3 regions of the Brevibacillus sp. DP1.3A genome follow, and region 3 is predicted to be linked to each of the others. Evidence: predicted binding sites of a transcription regulator. Region 3 holds the regulator's gene; each other region holds the start of a gene.

Region 1 (6,381 bases), 2.4 Mb from region 3:
TCATGTGGCAGCTTCATGAGCTGCTCTGGTATATAACGGAGGCGTTAACCAAGCAAGCTGCCCAGTCCCTCCATCCTGCATTGAAGGAAGCGTTGGAGGAGACACAGCGCCTGACGGTTCACAGTCCTGAGGATATCCTGAAGCTGGACATCACTCTTCATCGAGCAAAAGTGAACGAGCTATTGTTGCAGACAAGTGAATGGGTACGTAAGGACGCGGTTGCCAAGTACAAAGGGGGCAAGCAAGGAAAAGCCTATGGACGAGGCGCTGATCTCATCGGTGCCAAGCTCAAAGGTGCTGATTTACGAGGAGCTCAATTGCGCGGAGCTTATTTGATTGCTGCTGATTTGAGAGGAGCAGATTTGCGGGGAGCTGACCTCATTGGTGCAGATTTTCGCGATACAGATGTGAGCGGAGCGAATTTGACGGAGACGTTGTTTCTCACGCAGGTTCAGCTCAACGCGGCGAAGGGCGATGCAACCACCAAGCTACCACCTTCGTTCACGCGTCCACTGCACTGGGCTAAATAAATGAACCAGAAGCAGGATGTCATTCGTTGACAGCCTGCTTTTTTTCAGTCATTTGTTTACCTCCAAGACCAGCTGCATTTTTACGCGCCACATGTTCTTTAAAAATGGTTGTTAATACAATTCTACTTTTTCCGTATTAACTATCGTGAGGCCCACAAACCAGACAAATTGCGCAATTTGTTCATGATAACAAGAAGGGAGGGGAAGTAGTTGGAGATTGCCCAAGTAAACACAGGCATCTGCCAAAACGAAGAAAACGCTAGACACGCAGAAAACATGTCGACCGAAACGTTTGCCGAAATTTATGGTGCGTACTATAAGCGCGTCTATAAATATATTTGCTATCGGATCAACAATCACTACGCAGCAGAAGAAATATGTAGCCATGTGTTTGAAATGGTGATTTCAAAATATAGCAGCTTTTCACCGGATAAATCAAACTTTGAAGTCTGGCTGTTTGCGATCGCCCGAAACGCAGTGGCAGATTACTTCCGCTCACAGAAAAAAAGAATCAGCTTTTCATTGGATTCGATTCTGAATCTGGTCTTGCCGAAGTCGTCACCGGAGGATATCGTGATCCGCGACGACAATCATCAAGCCTTATTTCAAGCACTGGCGAAGCTGAGTGACAAGGAACGCAATATCATCGCCATGAAATATGCGGCTGGTCTTAAAAACGCAGAAATCGCAGAACTTCTTGGTGTCAGTGGTTCAAATATTGGCGTCGTGCTCTACAGATGCTTGAAAAAGCTGCAGATGGAATTGCAAAAAGGAGGCTTCCGTTATGAAGAGTAAGCATGATCTAGACGATTTTCGTGAACTCACCGACTTGCTTACTGATCTGGAATTAGATGACGCCACTCCAAAAGTCAACATATACAATCGGCTGAAATTCAAATTGGAATCAGGAAACATACAACTACATGAAAAGGACGGGATTTATATGAAAATGAATAAATGGAAAGCTGCCACAGTTAGTGCTGTTGCTGTTGTTTGCCTTTTAGGTGCATTCTCGACTACGTCGTTTGCCCAAGGAATGCTTCAGACGATCTTGGCACGCTTTCAGGTCGGGAACATGGAAATTACCCAATATGATAAAGAACTGCCTGCTACACAGTCCAATACCCAAGAAATCGAGATACCTATAGAACGCAAGGCCCCTCCTCAGATGACAGTGGAAGAAGCACGCGCAGCTAGCAAAATGGATTTTCCCGCACCGACATGGTTGTCAGAGCATTATTCCTATGTAAACACGGTCGTTCAAGGCGAGCGTATGGTAGAAGTTCAGTATAAAAAAGAGAAAGAGTTTATTTCCTTGTTGATTTCAAACGGTGGCGAAAACGGCATCAGCACGACAGAGGGTGTCAAGATCGAAACCATTGGCGGGAAAAAGGTACATTTCGCCAACGGAATCGTGATTTGGGAGCATGAAGGATTCACGTACGAGTTGTACCAGATGGCAGAGAAGAGCTTTGATGCTGCGACTATCGGCAACATCATCGATTCCTTGTCAACGAAATCCGCCAAAAAATAAGCGGTTGTTACTTCACCACGTACCCAGGCAGGACCGACTTCGATTGCTTTTCGAGGTCGGTGATCGCCTGGGGCTTTGTTGACTGAATAGGGGAAAGATGGGCCCGTAAAAGGGTCCATTTTTTTTACGGCCATAATCGTCTATGAATTTCAATATGAATGAATAGATTACATTTTAAGTGAAATAAGTAAAGAAGCATAAGTCTACCCCAAATGATAGGATAATCCTAAACAGTCACAGAGTGTTAAAAATCATGTAACGAATCGGACACCCTCTAGGGTCAAAAGTCCTGCTACAATTATACATGACCGGAAATATACAGGGTAAAACAAAACAAAGAACTCTCTCACGAAGATGAATGCGAAAAGGGGGTTACAAGAGAGAGAATCAATTGTGAATTTTTTCACATATATTTGTGATTTTTTTCACAAAGTCGCCATAAATGCTGGTTTCCCCACTGGTATAATTCCGGTACATAAAGGCCAAAGCGCGAATAGAAAGGGATCTTGTACATGGATATAGTGGATTTGGGACGACTTCAATTTGCGATAACAACTATCTTTCACTTTGTTTTTGTGCCGATTTCCATCGGGCTGTCATTATTAGTAGCCATTATGGAAACGATGTATGTGGTAAAAAAGAATGACTTGTACAAAAAAATAGCCAAGTTTTGGGGAACCTTTTTGCTCATAAATTTTGCTGTCGGGATCGTGACAGGGATTATGCAGGAGTTCCAATTTGGGATGAACTGGTCTGATTTCTCACGATTCGTCGGTGATGTATTTGGGACACCGCTAGCGATTGAGGCCCTATTAGCATTCTTCCTCGAATCGACTTTTATTGGACTTTGGGTGTTTGGTTGGGATCGTTTGTCCAAAGGTGTGCATCTCGCATGTATTTGGCTCGTATCCATCGGAACGATTCTTTCGGCTCTTTGGATTTTGGCAGCCAACTCGTTCATGCAGCAGCCAGTCGGCTTCGCTATCAATAACGGACGTGCAGAGATGGTCGATTTCTTTGCTCTCCTTACCAATGGACAATTACTATATGAATTCCCGCATACTGTATTTGCGGCATTTGCGACAGGTGCCTTCTTGGTAGCAGGTATCAGTGCTTGGAAACTGTTGAAAAAACAAGACGTTACATTCTTTGTACAATCTTTCAAAATTGCGATCGTGGTAGCATTGATTTCCTCGCTTGCTATTGCTCAATTCGGTCATGGTCAGGCACAGTATTTGGTTGCTACCCAACCGATGAAAATGGCAGCGAGTGAAGGTCTCTGGGAAACAAGCTCAGACCCAGCTCCTTGGACAGTTTTTGCAACGATTGATCCAGAAAAACAAGAAAACGGCTTTGAAATAAAGATTCCTTACTTGCTTAGCGTTCTGACGTACAACTCGCTTTCAGGTTCTGTACCAGGCATGTTGGAATTGCAGGCAGAGTATGAGAAAACCTACGGTCCTGGAAACTACATTCCACCAGTTCGGACGACCTTCTGGAGCTTCCGCATCATGGTAGCGGGCGGTAGTGCAATGATTTTGCTGGCTTTGTACGGGGCATACCTCGCTTTACGCAAAAAGCTGGAACAGCCAAACAAGCGATTTATGCAGTTGATGGTTGCGGGTATTTCGTTGCCATTCATCGCAAACTCAGCAGGGTGGATCATGACGGAGGTAGGTCGTCAGCCGTGGACGGTATTCGGGCTACTGCGTGTTGAAGATTCGGTTTCGCCAAGCATTAGCACAGGAGAGGTATGGTTCTCTCTCATCGCCTTCACGACGATTTATCTCATCCTGCTATGTCTCTTGGCTTATCTATTTGCTCGTGTGGCCAAAAAAGGACCGGATATGGATAGTCATGAGGAAGTAGAGGATTTACAGCTTCAGGATCCATTTGACCGTGTAAGGAGTGAACGTTATGGAGCTTAATGAACTGTGGTTCCTACTCATTGCCGTTCTGTTTACCGGATTTTTCTTTCTCGAAGGCTTCGACTTTGGTGTCGGCATGGCGACGCGCCTGCTATCACGAAATGATTTGCAAACCCGGGTTCTGATCAATACGATTGGCCCGTTCTGGGATGCCAATGAAGTGTGGCTGATTACAGCCGCTGGTGCGATGTTTGCAGCGTTTCCGGAGTGGTATTCCACGATGTTTAGCGGGTATTATCTCGTGCTTACGCTGATTCTGCTTGCGTTGATTGGACGCGGGGTAGCATTTGAATTTAGAGGCAAAGGGAAAGGCGAGGCTTGGAAAAAGACGTGGGACGCAGCCATTCTGATTGGAAGCTTTGCACCGCCGATGTTGTTCGGAATGGTGTTTGCCAGTCTGGTGAAGGGTGTGCCGATTGATCAGAATATGGAAATGACTGCTGGCTTCTCTGACATTGTGAATGGTTACTCTTTGTGGGCAGGAGTGACAGTTACAGGACTATGCTTGCTGCACGGTCTGAACTTCATATCATTGCGCACTGTAGGCGAGCTACGTGAAAAATCACGTGTACTGGCGGCAAAGCTGTTGCCGATGCAAGCGGTTCTCATGGCGGTGCTTGTAGGGTGGACATTCATGGTAACCGATCTGTTTGAGCGTCAGGGTGTTTTGTTGACAGCAGCCGTACTCTTAGGTGTTGTGGCTTTTGTACTGGCTCGTCACTTCTTGAGACAAGGTAGGGAAGGATGGGCTTTCGGGATGACAGGTGCGATGATCCTGTTGACGTTCGTCTCGATGTTTATCGGTTTGTTCCCACGGGTGATGGTCAGCACGATTGATAGCGCGTTTGATTTGACCCTTTATAATGCAGCTTCGAGTCCATACACGTTAAAAGCAATGACCATTGTTGCAGCAGTGCTTTTACCGTTTGTACTAGCCTATCAGGCTTGGAGCTACTTCGTTTTCCACAAGCGAGTCACTGAAAAGGATCATTTGGAGTACTAATGGACAAGGAATTGTTCCGCTTACAAGGAATCCGACCGGTTATGCTGCTGCTAGCCGGTCTTTCCCTCCTACAAAGTGCGGCGATTATCGGTCAGGCACTGCTTTTGGCGAAGTCGATCGCGATCTTGTTTGAAGGTCAAGCGCTTCAGATGGCGTATCAGCCGCTTGCACTGTTTTTGGTCATGATAGCCGCTCGTCATAGCATCGTTTGGCTGCAAAAGAAAGTCGCTGGTCGTTTTGCTGAAGCCTCTAGTGAGTCTTTGCAAGAGCGAGTTCTATCCCGATTGTTCGAGCGTGGTCCACGTTTTGCCGCCAGTGAAGGAAGCGGAAAGCTTGTTACGCTTGTCCTGGAAGGTGTAGATCGTGTACGTACCTACCTGGAGTTGTCTGTTCCGCGTACGCTGGATATGGTTTTTGTTACGTTTCCGCTTCTGGCATTTGTCTACATGCAAGATGTGATTTCTGGACTGATCCTGACGGTAACGATGCCTGTCCTCATTGGTTTTTTTATCGTACTCGGTCTGGCGGCGCGTAAACAAGCAGACAAACAATGGCGCTCGTATCGAATGCTATCCCATCATTTCACCGATTCGCTTCGCGGGCTTGCGACCCTCCGGTTTTTGGGACGTAGCAAAGACCATGGGGAGACCGTCGGTAGAGTGAGCGATCAATATCGATCTGCTACGATGCGCACTTTGCGCGTGGCCTTCTTGTCTTCTTTGGCACTCGACTTCTTCAGCATGCTGTCGGTTGCGTTTGTGGCGGTTGGTCTTGGGTTGCGGCTGATTGAAGGAAACTTTGGGTTTGAAACGGCATTGGTCATCCTGATTCTTGCACCAGAATACTTTTTGCCAGTACGGATGCTGGGATCGGACTACCACGCCTCATTGGATGGTAAGGAAGCGTTGGGGACTATTCGTACGATTATCGATAGTGGCGCTCCGGATGAACATAAGGCAGAACCACAAGCAACAGATAGCCAGAGGTCTCTGACAGGTGTATTGGATGGAATGATTACTTTGTCCGATATTCGTGTCGTCGGTGAGGATGGCAGACAGGTACTGGGTGAGGTATCTGCGGAATTGGGCAGCAACATGAGAAGAGTGGGCATTGTAGGGGCGAGCGGGGCTGGAAAATCAACCCTCCTCGGAGTGCTAGGCGGCTTTTCTGATCCCGACGCTGGCATGATACAAGTAGATGGGCAACCCATTACGGGGGATGCGAAGCAGGAGTGGCAGCGGCAAATCGCTTACATTCCACAGCATCCGTATTTATTCAATCAATCGTTGGCGGATAACATTCGCTTCTATGAGCCGGAAGCGAAGCAGGAACAGGTGGAGCAGGTGATTCGTGATGTTGGTCTGGGAGAGCTGGTGGACAGCTTGC
Region 2 (6,381 bases), 2.5 Mb from region 3:
TTCGTGATTTGCTACTCAATGGCAAAATCGGTGCCTTGTATTCAACGCTAATCCGCATGAGTAACACGTATGGCAAGCCACACCCCGATGGAATCCTCATCGACCTTTCCCTTACCAATCGTGATTTGGCACAATTCATTGGTCTGACACGAGAAAGTGTCAACCGGATGCTTTCCGATCTAAAAAAACAGGACACCATCGATCTGCTTCCCCAGGGACATATCTTGATTAAGGACCTTGCCTATTTAAAAGAAGCGATTTTTTGTGATGACTGCCCTCCAGATATTTGCCAAATGTGAGCAACGTCTACATCCTTTCCTGCACGAAAAAAGTCCTGGACTCGTCCGTCCAAGACTTTTTTTCATAAGTGGTTCAAGCTTCTTTATCCATGTCTTTGCTCCGCGAGCTCGCTGAACATGCCAGCATAGTACTCGACGTCTCCTGCATCGTCCAGAATCGCGCTGATCGTTAACCATTGGAGGTACTGATCTCCATTCTTCCGGCGATTCCAGATCTCTCCTTGCCAGTAGCCATTCTTCTTAATCGAGTCCCACATCTTTTGATAGAAATCGGCACTCTGCCTGCCTGATTTTAAAATATTAGGGGACTTGCCAATCACCTCATTCATCTCATAACCGGTCACTTTCGTAAAAGCGTGGTTCGCACTTTTAATGACTCCTCGTGTATCGGTAATCAGTATCGCCTCTCCCGTCTTTTCCATAATGGTAGCGGCGAGCTGCAGCTTCTCTTGATAAAACATCCACATCACCAAGACCAAGCTTGCCAGTGCAAACTGAGATAACGCCATGAAACCGATCGCGTAATGCCCCGTCAGATTAAACAGCAGCGTTAAGATCAACGGCGGGAAAAAGCCTCCTAATCCCCCCATGGCAGATACGATCCCATTCACAATCCCCGCTTGTCGCGAGAAATACATCGGCACTAATTTGAACACGGCACCGTTACCGATACCGGCACATGCCGCTACTAACAAGCATCCTACCGTATACATCAAAATCGATGGCGAAAACGATAAGACAATACCAGACAAGGCAAGCCCTGCAAACACAATCATCAGTGCCTTGAAGGGATTCCACCTATCTCCTAGCCAGCCTCCCAATGGTCTCGCAAGTGTCGCCAAGAGAATGAACCCTGCTGTTCTCATACCTGCATCTACTTTATCCAGTTGGAAATGGCTCACTAAAAAATTCGGGAGATACACGGTGAAAGCGACGAAGCAACCAAACGTAATAAAGTAGAACAAACTGATTAACCATAGCTTTTCGTTTTTGTAGACACTCTTGATCTGCTGACCAAGAGGAGTCACTACCTTAGGTTCATTTTTATCCCCCAGTAAGAAGGTAAGCACAGCGAATCCTGCAAGCAGTAGCATAAACATCTGTACGGTATTGGCCCATCCCAATGATTTGGCCAGAACTGGTGCTGCAAAAGTGGTTATCGCTGTACCAATATTCCCCATACCGTAGATTCCGTTTATAGAACCATGCTTCTCTTTCGGATAGTATTTAGGAAGAGAAGTAACACCAACGGAAAACACCGCTCCGCCTATCCCCAAAAATAGCCCGCCGATTAACAAATCTGTATAAGTGGTCGCCTGGCTAATATAAAAAACAGGGGCTAGCAGCAAGAGAAAGCTTATGCTAAATAATATTCTCGCGCCAAATCGGTTACTCCAATATCCTACGGGGATTCTCAGCAACGATCCAAGCAAGACTGGAATCGCTGTCACCCACGCCACTTCGCTTGCACTCATAGGTACGGTTTCTTTGATAAAAGGCATGAGCGATGACAGAATGACCCATACCATGAAACCGACCGTAAGACTCAACGTCTGTAACGGCAACTGCCATTTTCGTACCATAAACAACACCCCTCACTTGGGAAATCTTCTTCATCCACTATGATAAGAGGCAAAGTTTGGTTTCGTTGTGATTTTAATCACAGCTCCTTCCGGGCAATCCGCTTATAATCAAAGCGAAATCTTGAATCGAAGGAGTGGATTATACATGTTTTGTTATCAATGTGAACAGACTCCATCAGGTGGTTGTAAGGTCATAGGCGTTTGCGGAAAGAATGAAGATCTTGCGAGTATTCAGGATACAATTATTTTTGCTTTAAAAGGAATTGCAGCTTATGCCACACATGCTCGACAACTGGGCTATATCGATCCTGAAGTGGATGGGATTACACAGGAAGCTCTCTATTTTACATTGACGAATGTGAATTTTAACTTAGACGAACATTTGCAAATGGCCATGAAAGTAGGCAAAGCCGCCATAAAAGTCATGGAGCTTTTGGATCGGGCTCATACGGATCATTTCGGAGTCCCGCAGCCAATCACAGTCTCGCAAAATAAAATCGAAGGAAAATGCATCGTTGTTACGGGGCACAATCTGTTTGCTCTCGAAGAGCTGCTAAAACAGACAGAAGGCAAAGGAATCAATGTGTATACGCATTCCGAAATGCTTCCTGCACATGGCTACCCCGCGCTGAAGAAATATCCTCATTTGAAAGGAAACATCGGGAAAGCATGGTACGATCAGCGTCAATTGTTCGAGAAATTTCCCGGCGCCATACTCGCTACAACAAACTGTGTAATGCCTATTCGAGGCAGCTACGCGGATCGTTTCTTTTCGTATGATATAACCGGTTTGGAAAATGTGGCAAAAATTGTAGAGAACGATTTTGCGCCGCTCATTGAAAAAGCATTGTCTCTTCCTGAGGTTTCTATCGAATCGGAACTGACATTGACGACCGGATATCATCACAAAACGGTCCTCGGCATCGCCCCTGAAATCATTCAGGCAGTCAAGGAAGGACAGATCAAACGCTTCTTCGTCATCGCTGGTTGTGACGCTCCTGGCAAGGGAGGCGAGTATTACCGTGAATTAGCTACGTCCTTACCGCCAGAAGCAGTCATTCTTACTACCTCCTGCGGAAAATTCCGTTTTAACGATGTAGATTTCGGCATCGTGCCAGGTACCAACATCCCAAGGTATATCGATTTGGGACAGTGCAATAACTCGGTTTCTACCATTACAATTGCGGCTGCATTAGCCGATGCCTTCGAGTGTGAAGTGAACGAGCTGCCGGTAAGTATCGTTCTTTCCTGGTTTGAACAAAAAGCGGTTGCCATCCTGCTCGGCCTGTTTAGCCTGGGTATACAAGATATACGGATCGGTCCAAAATTGCCTGAGTTCATTCAGCCCGGTGTTCTGGAAGTATTGCAAGACTTGTTCCATATTCAGTTGATTGGTGATGCCCAAGAAGATATGAAGCAAATGCTCGGAATCACGCAATAGGCCGTCACCAATCACAAAATGAGGCACCTTCTTATAACAGGAAGGTGCCTCATTCTACCTTTTTATAACCATTTTGCAAGCCATTCTGAAACAGCTTGGTGCTGCAAATTGATTGCTTCTCCACCAGGAACGCTTTCCCGGATACTTCCTCGTTGGATACCTACAGACGTTACGTTGACGAAAATACCGATCACGTCTCCATATTCATTGACGGCAGCTCCGCCGCTGTTGCCATTCTCCACAGGAACAGAGCAGTCAAATTCCCACGGTTGCATCTTGGTGCTTAACTGACACAACTCACCAGTCCTTACAATCCAGTCCGCATACTCCGCTTCGACAGTCAGTAGCTTTTGACCACTCACAAGTGAATCGGCGCTCAAAGGCAGGAACGGTAATTTTGCAGACGGTCGCCCAATTTTATACAGCGCCAGATCAACAGCATCTTTTCCTATTCCCGGGTGCTCCGCAACCAGAGTCGCATCTAACCAATCCCGCGCGTACGTTTTCACTCTGAAAGAGACTCTACCTTTGGATACGTGTTTTGCCGTCAGCAATAGGCCGCCTTTCAATAATACACCCGTACCGCCGAATCCAATGTCTATGTGAACCGAAGCAGCCTTTGCCAGCTTCTCGATTTCACTCCACGGCTTCGGTTGCTTGGTGGGTTTGGTAGGTTCTGGAGTTGGTTCAGGCTTCGGCTTTTCTGGCGTCTCGGGTTTGGGAACTGTTCCAGTCAATTTTTTCGCCATGTTTTGAATGAGCAATGCTACCAAGTCTCCACGGACAACTCCACCTTCATGAGCGTTTTGTACCCAGTATTCTGCTGATTGGATGACTGATTGGTTTTGTAATACTTTTAATGCCTCTTTTGTCTCTTTGTTCGCCTGTTTATTCACCGTTCATCCTCTTTTCATCACTCTATTTGTTCTATGATTACTTTACCAAATATTCCTATTGAAACAAAAAAAGAGACGGTTCTCCCGCCTCTTCTCTATTACTACCATTCTGTTTCCGTTTTGTGTTCAATTACGTGTATGACTTTTGGTTCAACTGCTTTCATCATTTGTTTCAGTAAATCATCGCTGATTGTTACTTTATTTTTTCCATCTTGAAGCTGTACTTCTGCCTGTGTTTTTGCAATCACATCAATGACTTGTTGTTTCGAGATATTTTTCGATGCTGCAATCTCTACAACAGATTTCCCTTTTGCTATTTCTTGTTTTAATTCTTCCGGGGTAATTTTCAGTAAAGAAAACAGTTTTTCATCATTTAAAAAGAAATCAGCAGTATAATCAGGCTTACCATCTCTAGAGAAAAAACCTTCTACTTTATTGCTTGACGGTACAGGAGCTACCGGAGAAAGACTAATTCTATTCCCTTGAACAAATACTTGGTAACCCTCTCCCTCTGATCCCTTCTTGATGTAATTCAAGATAAATGTTTTTTGATCTGGATTCTCCATTTGCTCCATGGCAACCTCGTACTCGTTGATGTTGCCATACACTTTATCAATGAGCTGATCTACCTTCCCCTTGATTTCCTGATCGGGCAAAGTAATGAGTGGTTTCTCCTTAGGCTCCCAATTCTCTTGAGTCAGGTCTTGAATCACATCCGTAATACCGTTTGTATGAAGGGTAATCTTTTTGCCTGTTCCTCCTTTTTCCTGCAGGACGATGCTTAGTTGGACCTTTTTGGTTGAATCATTGGGGTCCCCAAGGTAGCTAGCATCGATAATCTCAAACGATTTTGTTTCGGGAATTGCAGCATACAGCTTCTCAAGTGTTGCTTTTCCAACCTCATCCAACTTAACTTGTTCAGAAGTCATTGGTGCTCGAGTAAGCATGTCAATCACAACAGGGGCCGCAAATGCTGCGGTTGGAATCAAAATCGCAGCAGCAACTAATCCACCAATTAAACGTTTTTTCATCGTTATTTCGCTCCTTTTTCGTTGCAAATAGTGTGAATAGGATTGTTCTATACGTTTGGAAATGGCCGGCGGGCACTCCATCTTTTCTGCCTCTTCGTGCAGATGTTCATAGATTTTGCGTTCAATAGTCATTGATCTTTTCCATCCTTTCCAGAGGGAGATTCCCGAAGTCTTTTCGAAGCGCCTGGAGGCCAGCATGATATCTGGACTTGACTGTACCCAACGGAATATCGAGCAACGTCGCAATTTCCTCAAGAGTATAGTCGTGATAAAAGCGGAAGATAATCACTGTCCGTTGTTTGTCGGTCAGTTTTCGTATGGACTGGGATATCAGTTGATTCCTCCCATCCATCAACGCAGTATGTTCATCCCAATAAGACTCTTCCTGGGAGTAGGAACGGATGCGTTCAAAAATGCGGAATCTCCTCCAGCTCTTGACCCGAAATCTCTGCACTTGACGGATTACCAGGCCATGCAGCCAAAACTGGAAAGGACGGTTCGTATCGTAATTAGCAAGTGATGTCCACATTTGCATATAGATTTCATTCATGACATCTTCCCGATCTTGCTTATGATCCACTAGAAAGGAGACGGTCCGGTATACGTCCTGAAAGGTGGCATCATACATCGTATGAAATGCTTGTTCATCACCCTCTTTCATTTTTATAAGTAATTGATACATCTCTTCATTTTCCATTCAGAGGGCCCTCCTGAGTAAGCTTACACACTATATTGTCTCTCTTTCGGAAAAAGGTTCGGTCCTCTTCTAAATTTTTTTCAAATGTCTTAGGGTCTCTTGTCTGGCAATTGTACAGGGAGGTTCATAACCTATTTATGTCGAAACTTAAACTGTCACTTACCGCAAAGTAAGTTCGGAAAACTTCGAGTAGGAGCGTGTAAAATGAATGTAAAAGAAAAGCTGATATTTATTAAAGATAACGGCTACCAAGCCCCACCCGATACATTCCAATTCATACAAGAAATGATGAGTCACATTGGTTCTTTGGATGCCGAACTACGAGATGACCTCATTTATACAACCTTATCACATTGGATTCCTGACAATTCTCTAACTGCAAACGAACTGGAACAACTGATACCAATCATTCTAGATCAAAACCATTTGCTCTT
Region 3 (6,381 bases):
CGTTAGCAGATTGCGATATTCTGCTGGAAACGCGTCTGGTTTTGTAACAGTTACATCTATTTGAATTTTATCTTTGCTGATCTCCAAGTTGCCCAATGTTGCGGACTGCATTTGTCCAATTTCTGCACGGATTGGCTCCTCAATCTCCATCTTTTGATACAAGAACCATCCTCCGAACAGGAGTGCCAAGGTTGCCACCAAAGATAATCCAATTGCGCTCTTTTTCAACTGCACGGCTACTCCCCCCATAAATATCGTTCTCGTTTTCTCTCTCTGCAACGTCCCCAGTATATCACACGAGTATATCAATTTCTTATACAGATGTTGGATGGAATGCTAAACAGGCCTTCTCCCATAAGGAAAAGACCTGTCGTCAAGCAAGCGTATTAGGTTGGCGCGAGCACGTATGAGGTTAACAGAGCACCAGTGAATAGATCATAGTGAATATAGTGAAAACGACCGTCTTTGTCTTTAACAGTGACTTCCCAAAATTTCTTATCGTTTTCGAGACCTGGAACCAAATGAGTGATCTCCGATTGTGGGAATGACTTGTAAACCGCCTCTTCTACATTCTTTTTGGGAACAGCTAGATCCATTCGATCGAAGCTAACTTTCTGATCTGTCATCCAGGCTACAACCTGTGTACCCGCCTTATTTTTCCCAATGACGACAGCGTAGCTCTCCTTGCCTCGATATTCATCAATGGATTCAATCTCCGTGATTGTCGTGCGATCCTGGACCCACTGACGAACGGTTTCCTCAAATTGATTGCGCTCTCCTGCTACAGAAGCCGTCAGGTGGTAGGCGAACCCAGCTCCCGTAAGTAAAATGACGGCTACGATTGATAGGATAATTCGTACTAACACAGCAAAGTAACTCCTTTACGTGGCTGACATTACAATCGGAATCGAAGCTGGTCTCTCTTCACTCCAACTGCCGTTTGTATTTGCAAATCCAGCTCCAGTTGGCGAAGCTGCCCCGTAGTTGATTCGTACCATAGTTGGTAATTGACTTTCATTCCGTTCGTTACGTTCGAAGTCAAATCCTGAATAGGGAAGGATGGACCTAACCACATCGATAATAACGAAGAGACTTCCTCAGGTGGTACCGCTATCCGATATCCACTCCAGCCTTGCCCGGCAGTATCTTCAACGCGTTCAGGACTAACCGATTGCAAAACTCCCTTGAGCAATACTGCGTGCTCATACGGGGTGAACATCGCATACGGCAGTGCGGCATGATCCTGTATCTGTCCATCAATTCGTACCGATACGGGCTGCCCATCTTTTCTGGCTATTTCAAGCTGGTGACCACCGATTTCTCCTGTGAGCTGAAATTGCTCATTTTGATATCGCCCATGCAAGGTCTGATCCTGCATGTATACCAGAAATGAGCGTTCCTCGTCCTTCGTGATCTGCTCCAAAAGCTCCGCTACCGTCGTCGCTGTCTGCTCCGTACCTGCTGTTTGTCTGACCGCAGACGCAGTATCTGTGCTGTCTGTATTGTCTGATCGACTTACTGTCCCCAATACAATCCCAAGCAGAAATAGACCGAGTAGGATAGGAATCAGCCACCACAGCATTTTGGGCCGGATGTACATGTCGTCCCCCCTGTCCCATTTTTGTCTTTAGCCTATGCTATACGGGAAGGTTTTAGAACGACACGGAAAAGTTGCTAATCATAGCTTAAGGTCGGGCGGTCATACTACATATACACCCCGAGGAGGTGAGCGCGTGACATCTTCGCAACAAACCACATCTCCTGACATACTTGGGTTTCTGTTACAGGAATACCGCGTCTCCTGGGCAGGATTGTCGTCTCCCTTGCGTCAATGGTCGCACACACCCACTCTTCATTTTCGCCATCATCTCCTGACAAAAGCTGTGGCGAAAACGAACAACGGAACGTCGTAGTATCCAATTCCCCTACCTACACCTGCACTGCCTTACTCCTGTCCCCCACCTGACAGGAGCCTTTTACCGTTTTAACGTTTGGAATACGCGGTTTGCTTCGTAAATCGCGCGCTCCTCATCGATGGTCAACAGCTTATGATTACGCATCAAGAATTTACCCGCTACAATCGTATCTTTCACATCGCGTCCATTTGCTGCGTACACCACGTGTGAAATCGGTTGGTGTGCCGGGTGGAAATGGGCTTGGTGGCTATCCAGTACGATCAAGTCAGCTTGCTTGCCTACTTCAATGCTTCCGAGCGTTTCCTCTTGGAATACCCCTTCTGCGCCATAACGAGTAGCCATGCGAAGTGCTTCCTCTGCTGGTACGGCTACTGGATCGTTGTTCACACCTTTGTGCAGGATCGCAGCGAGTTTCAATTCCTCAAACAAATTCAAATTGTTGTTGCTTGCCGAGCTGTCGGTACCCAGTGACACGCTTACACCTTTTGCCAACATTTTCGGAACAGGCGCAACACCGCTTGCCAGCTTCAGGTTGCTCACTACGTTATGAGAAACTCTCACGTTGTATTTTGCCAAAATGTCGATTTCTTCATCCGTTAGGTGAACAGCGTGCGCAACGAGTGTTGGGCGATTGAACATTCCCAGCTTTTCCAAATGAGCAACTGGGCGCAGCCCGTAGTCCTTCTCGTTTTGACCGACTTCCCAAGCAGTTTCAGACATATGGATATGAAGCGGCAAGGAAAGCTCATCGGCTTTTTCGATAATTTGGGTAATAAATTCTGGTGAGCACGTGTACGGCGCGTGCGGTGCCATCATGACGGTAATACGCCCGTCCGCCTGATTATGCCATTCTTTTGCAAATAGAGTCGCGTCTTTCAGCTTTGTTTGACGTTCTTCTTCGGAGCACAGACCGATCATACCGCGGCAAAGGCGAGCACGCATTCCAGCTGCATCGACTTCCTTCGCTACGACGTCCATATGATCATACATATCCACAAACGTGGTGGTTCCGGTACGAATCATCTCGATAAGCGACAATTGGGTACCCCATTTTACTGTGTCGCCCGTGAATTGCGCCTCCAATGGCCACATTTTGTCTTCAAGCCATTGTTGCAACGGCAAATCATCTGCATAACCGCGTAGCAGGGACATACCAGCATGTCCATGCGTGTTGATTAAGCCAGGCAGTATGTAATCACCTTTTTGATCGATGACTTCATCGTATCCCGCTTCCGACAGGTCTTCAGGAGTTGGGCCCACATACGTAATCTTGTTGCCTTCGAATGCTACGGCACCATCGTAAATGACTTCATTCGTATCGTTAACGGTAATGACTGTTGCGTGAATGAGGATCGTCTTTTTCATAGTATACACTCCATTCTTACGTCAAATAGTAGGCCAAGCTTTGCAGGTTGGACGTCACATCCGCATAGTGAATGCGAACATCTTTTCCTGCGCGAATCGTCGTAGGGGCAAAATTCAAGATCCCCCTGATACCCGCTTGAGTCAACTGATCACATACGGATTGCGCTGCAGGTGCCGGTACCGTAATAATCGCTAGCTTGATTTGCTTGTTTACGATCGTTTCTTCCAGCTCTACTAAAGGCTGGATCGGTATACCTGCGACTTTTTTACCCTGCTTCTCTGGATTACTGTCAAAGATGGCCGCAATCCGCATGTTATCTTTCAAATAAGCGTTGTAGTTACTAATGGCATGGCCCAAATGCCCAGCTCCGACCAAAGCGACACGGATTTCATCCGTTAGCTTCAGAATTTCACGGATTTTTTCTACCAGATAATCGACATCATAGCCGATTCCCTTTTTTCCAAAATCACCAAAAGCTGCAAGATCTTTTCTGATTTGGGCAGGATTCACATCTAGATTCTTGCCCATCTGTTGGGAGGAAACGGTGGTCACCTCAACTTGCTGCAAATAACTGAGGTAACGCAGATAAATCGGCAAACGACGGACGACCGCTTCTGAAATCTTTTCGTGTTTTGCCACGTTCGGTCTTCCCCCCTAATTCTTTTGCTTCAAAATCCGATATTCTTTTCCATTCGATAAAATGGTAATGGAACCGTCGTGGCTGGTAACGTATGTCTCGGCCCATGACTCACCCAGGCGCTCCATGACTTCCGTCTGACCGTCTTTCATTTGATCCCGCGATCGGCCTGTCTGAATAATGGCGACCTGAGGATCGACTTGCGTCAGAAATGGTTGCGAAGAGCCTTGATTGCTCCCCTGACCGGCAACCTTTAGCACTTCCGCCTTCAGTCTATCCTTTTGCCGTTCCAACAGTCGCTCTTCTGCTTTTTCATTCACGGCGCTCATAAATAAAAATCGCAATTGTCCGTGCGTCAATCGAAAAACGAGAGAATTGTTCTGGGGCGATAAAAATAACGGTTCATCCGGGAGCAAAACTTCCATCGAGATTTCTTGGTCAAGAGTGAGTACTTGTCCTTGCTCTGCTTCCATCTGCTTTTGGTTGGAGCGAAGCAGCACGACATGGCGAATCGATGATGCGATCAGCTTGGGCAAAATGACGGCATCTATAAGCACTTGCTGGCTCAATGAAACGTAGCCTCCCATATGCTCAGGCTGGTCGTTCGTCAACACTACATAGTCGAGCCGTGTGATCTTGAGCTCTGCCAAGCGCGCCGAGAGAACGGGCCAATCTTCTGCCTTACCCGTATCAACCAGCATCGTTTTGCCGCCTGGCATTCTCAAAAGCGTACTCTCACCATGTGGAAGTGCCAAGTAGGTGATAATGAGACCCGAAAATTCCTGTTCTGTCTCTGTTTCAAATGGGTCATCTATCTTCACTGCTGCTTCTTGCAAATACAAATGGCTATCAATCGAGCATGCGCAAAGGAAAATCGCACTAAGAACTACAATCCACCAACGCCACTCTTTTTTCCATAACATTTATTTTATCACCTTAATCCCTATGAGACTATTGCTTCATTTTATGAATCTGACAGGGATTGCATACTAAGGAATGGCTCTATACGCTCTCGCAGTGTTGGCCATGCACTGCTTTCGATCTGAAATGGCGGTAAAGATTGTAGGAATGAGCGTCCATATCTCGACTCAACCACACGCGTGTCAAGAACGATCACGACCCCGCGATCCAAGTGGTGGCGAATCAATCGACCCACCCCTTGTTTAAATTGCAGAACAGCTTGTGGAAGAGACAAGGACATAAAAGCGTTTTTTCCTTCTGCCTTCAAAAGCTCTGCCCTTCCTTGATAGACAGGATGATTTGGCGGAGCAAATGGGAGGCGAACAATGACTAAACTGCTCAACCATTCTCCCTGGATATCGACACCTTCCCAAAAGCTACTCGTCCCAAGCAGGACACTTCTCTCCATGCTTCGGAACAGACGCACCAGCTTGCTCCGATTGTTGCTATCAATCCCGTGACCGAATAACGTATACGGTTCTGGGGCCTCCGCAAGGCGTTCCTTCATTGCTTGGTAAACAAGTCGAAGCATCGAGTGGGAGGTAAACAGGATCAGCGTCCTTCCTTTCGAAGCCAGTACGACATCCACGCACCCTTGAATGACCGCCTCCAAATACGTGTGGTCACTCTCTTTGCCTGGTGCGGGGAAATCAGATGGAATCAACAGTAATCCCTGCTCTTCATAATGAAACGGCGATGGCAATGACAAGGTACGCACGCGCTCCTCAGGCAGTTGGTCGAGACCAAACTGGCTCTTGATGTAGGAGAAGCTGTTTTTGACCGTCAGAGTGGCGGATGTCAAGATCAGACTCCGCTTCTGCGCGAAAAGCGGTTCTGCTAGTGAGTCGGCAACCTTCAAGAGTGCTGCTGACAAATGAACCTGCTTGCGAGCTGTACGGGACTCTACTTCCATCCAATATACATACTCCGCATCCTGCTCAAGCAAAAAGAAGTGAAGCAGCTCCACGACATTTTGCCAGTCTTTGATGAGACCGAATAAATCTGTCAGTAGACTGCGTACGGCAAAAGGAGGCTTTTCCTCTTGCGGAGTCGTTCGCAAAAGCTGCTCGATGCCCGCTGCGTATGCGGTCATCCCTTCAATCAGCTTTTTGGTTACTTTACGTATCTTCTCGTGTTTGCCTACAAACGATTCGATCCGATAACGTACTGTCTCACGTCCAGCGTCCGTCGTCTCCTCCGCACGATCAGATGCCCATACATACAAGAGCTGTGTCCATTGCTGCGCTTTCTCACGTACGGCAGCGGACTGTTTTCTCAGCTCCAGAAGTTTTATCGCGACATCTTCTTGTACCGCAGGCATCCAGCTTTGCAGCTCTTCTGCGAATCGGGCAATTGCCCCACTCTCTTCAACCGATGCACGATCTAACAAGAAAAGAAGCTGCGTGGTTGAAAACTGCTTGCCTAAATGCTGTGTCGCGGCATCCTCCAAATGATGGGCCTCATCGACGATGGCAACTTCATACGGAGGGAGGATTCTGTTT

What was found. The regulator Rex, encoded in region 3, represses fermentation and respiration genes when NADH is low (regulators of the CRP and FNR family bind a similar motif). The targets are predictions, from matches to a motif close to TTGTGAAATATTTCACAA.
Region 1: a site for Rex is predicted at 2,456-2,473, ahead of HP399_RS07645 (cytochrome ubiquinol oxidase subunit I). Genes of this name have one in related genera too.
Region 2: a site for Rex is predicted at 1,948-1,965, ahead of hcp (hydroxylamine reductase). Genes of this name have one in related genera too.

What each region holds. Positions count from the first base shown of each region.
Region 1 covers NZ_CP085876.1:1,635,413-1,641,793, forward strand. Annotated here, with positions in the region: gene HP399_RS07630 (pentapeptide repeat-containing protein) at 1-530, shown strand, start outside; gene HP399_RS07635 (sigma-70 family RNA polymerase sigma factor) at 741-1,325, shown strand; gene HP399_RS07640 (hypothetical protein) at 1,315-2,064, shown strand; gene HP399_RS07645 (cytochrome ubiquinol oxidase subunit I) at 2,577-3,992, shown strand; gene cydB (cytochrome d ubiquinol oxidase subunit II) at 3,982-4,995, shown strand; gene cydD (thiol reductant ABC exporter subunit CydD) at 4,995-6,381, shown strand, end outside.
Region 2 covers NZ_CP085876.1:1,484,197-1,490,577, reverse strand. Annotated here, with positions in the region: gene HP399_RS06935 (Crp/Fnr family transcriptional regulator) at 1-299, shown strand, start outside; gene HP399_RS06930 (nitrate/nitrite transporter) at 383-1,882, opposite strand; gene hcp (hydroxylamine reductase) at 2,028-3,323, shown strand; gene HP399_RS06920 (S1 family peptidase) at 3,386-4,219, opposite strand; gene HP399_RS06915 (hypothetical protein) at 4,321-5,382, opposite strand; gene HP399_RS06910 (sigma-70 family RNA polymerase sigma factor) at 5,372-5,947, opposite strand; gene HP399_RS06905 (DUF2785 domain-containing protein) at 6,152-6,381, shown strand, end outside.
Region 3 covers NZ_CP085876.1:4,004,940-4,011,320, forward strand. Annotated here, with positions in the region: gene HP399_RS18080 (hypothetical protein) at 1-234, opposite strand, end outside; gene HP399_RS18085 (cell wall elongation regulator TseB-like domain-containing protein) at 387-866, opposite strand; gene HP399_RS18090 (hypothetical protein) at 896-1,600, opposite strand; gene HP399_RS18095 (hypothetical protein) at 1,734-1,913, shown strand; gene HP399_RS18100 (amidohydrolase) at 1,977-3,281, opposite strand; gene HP399_RS18105 (redox-sensing transcriptional repressor Rex) at 3,298-3,921, opposite strand; gene HP399_RS18110 (ComEC/Rec2 family competence protein) at 3,937-4,842, opposite strand; gene dinG (ATP-dependent DNA helicase DinG) at 4,884-6,381, opposite strand, start outside.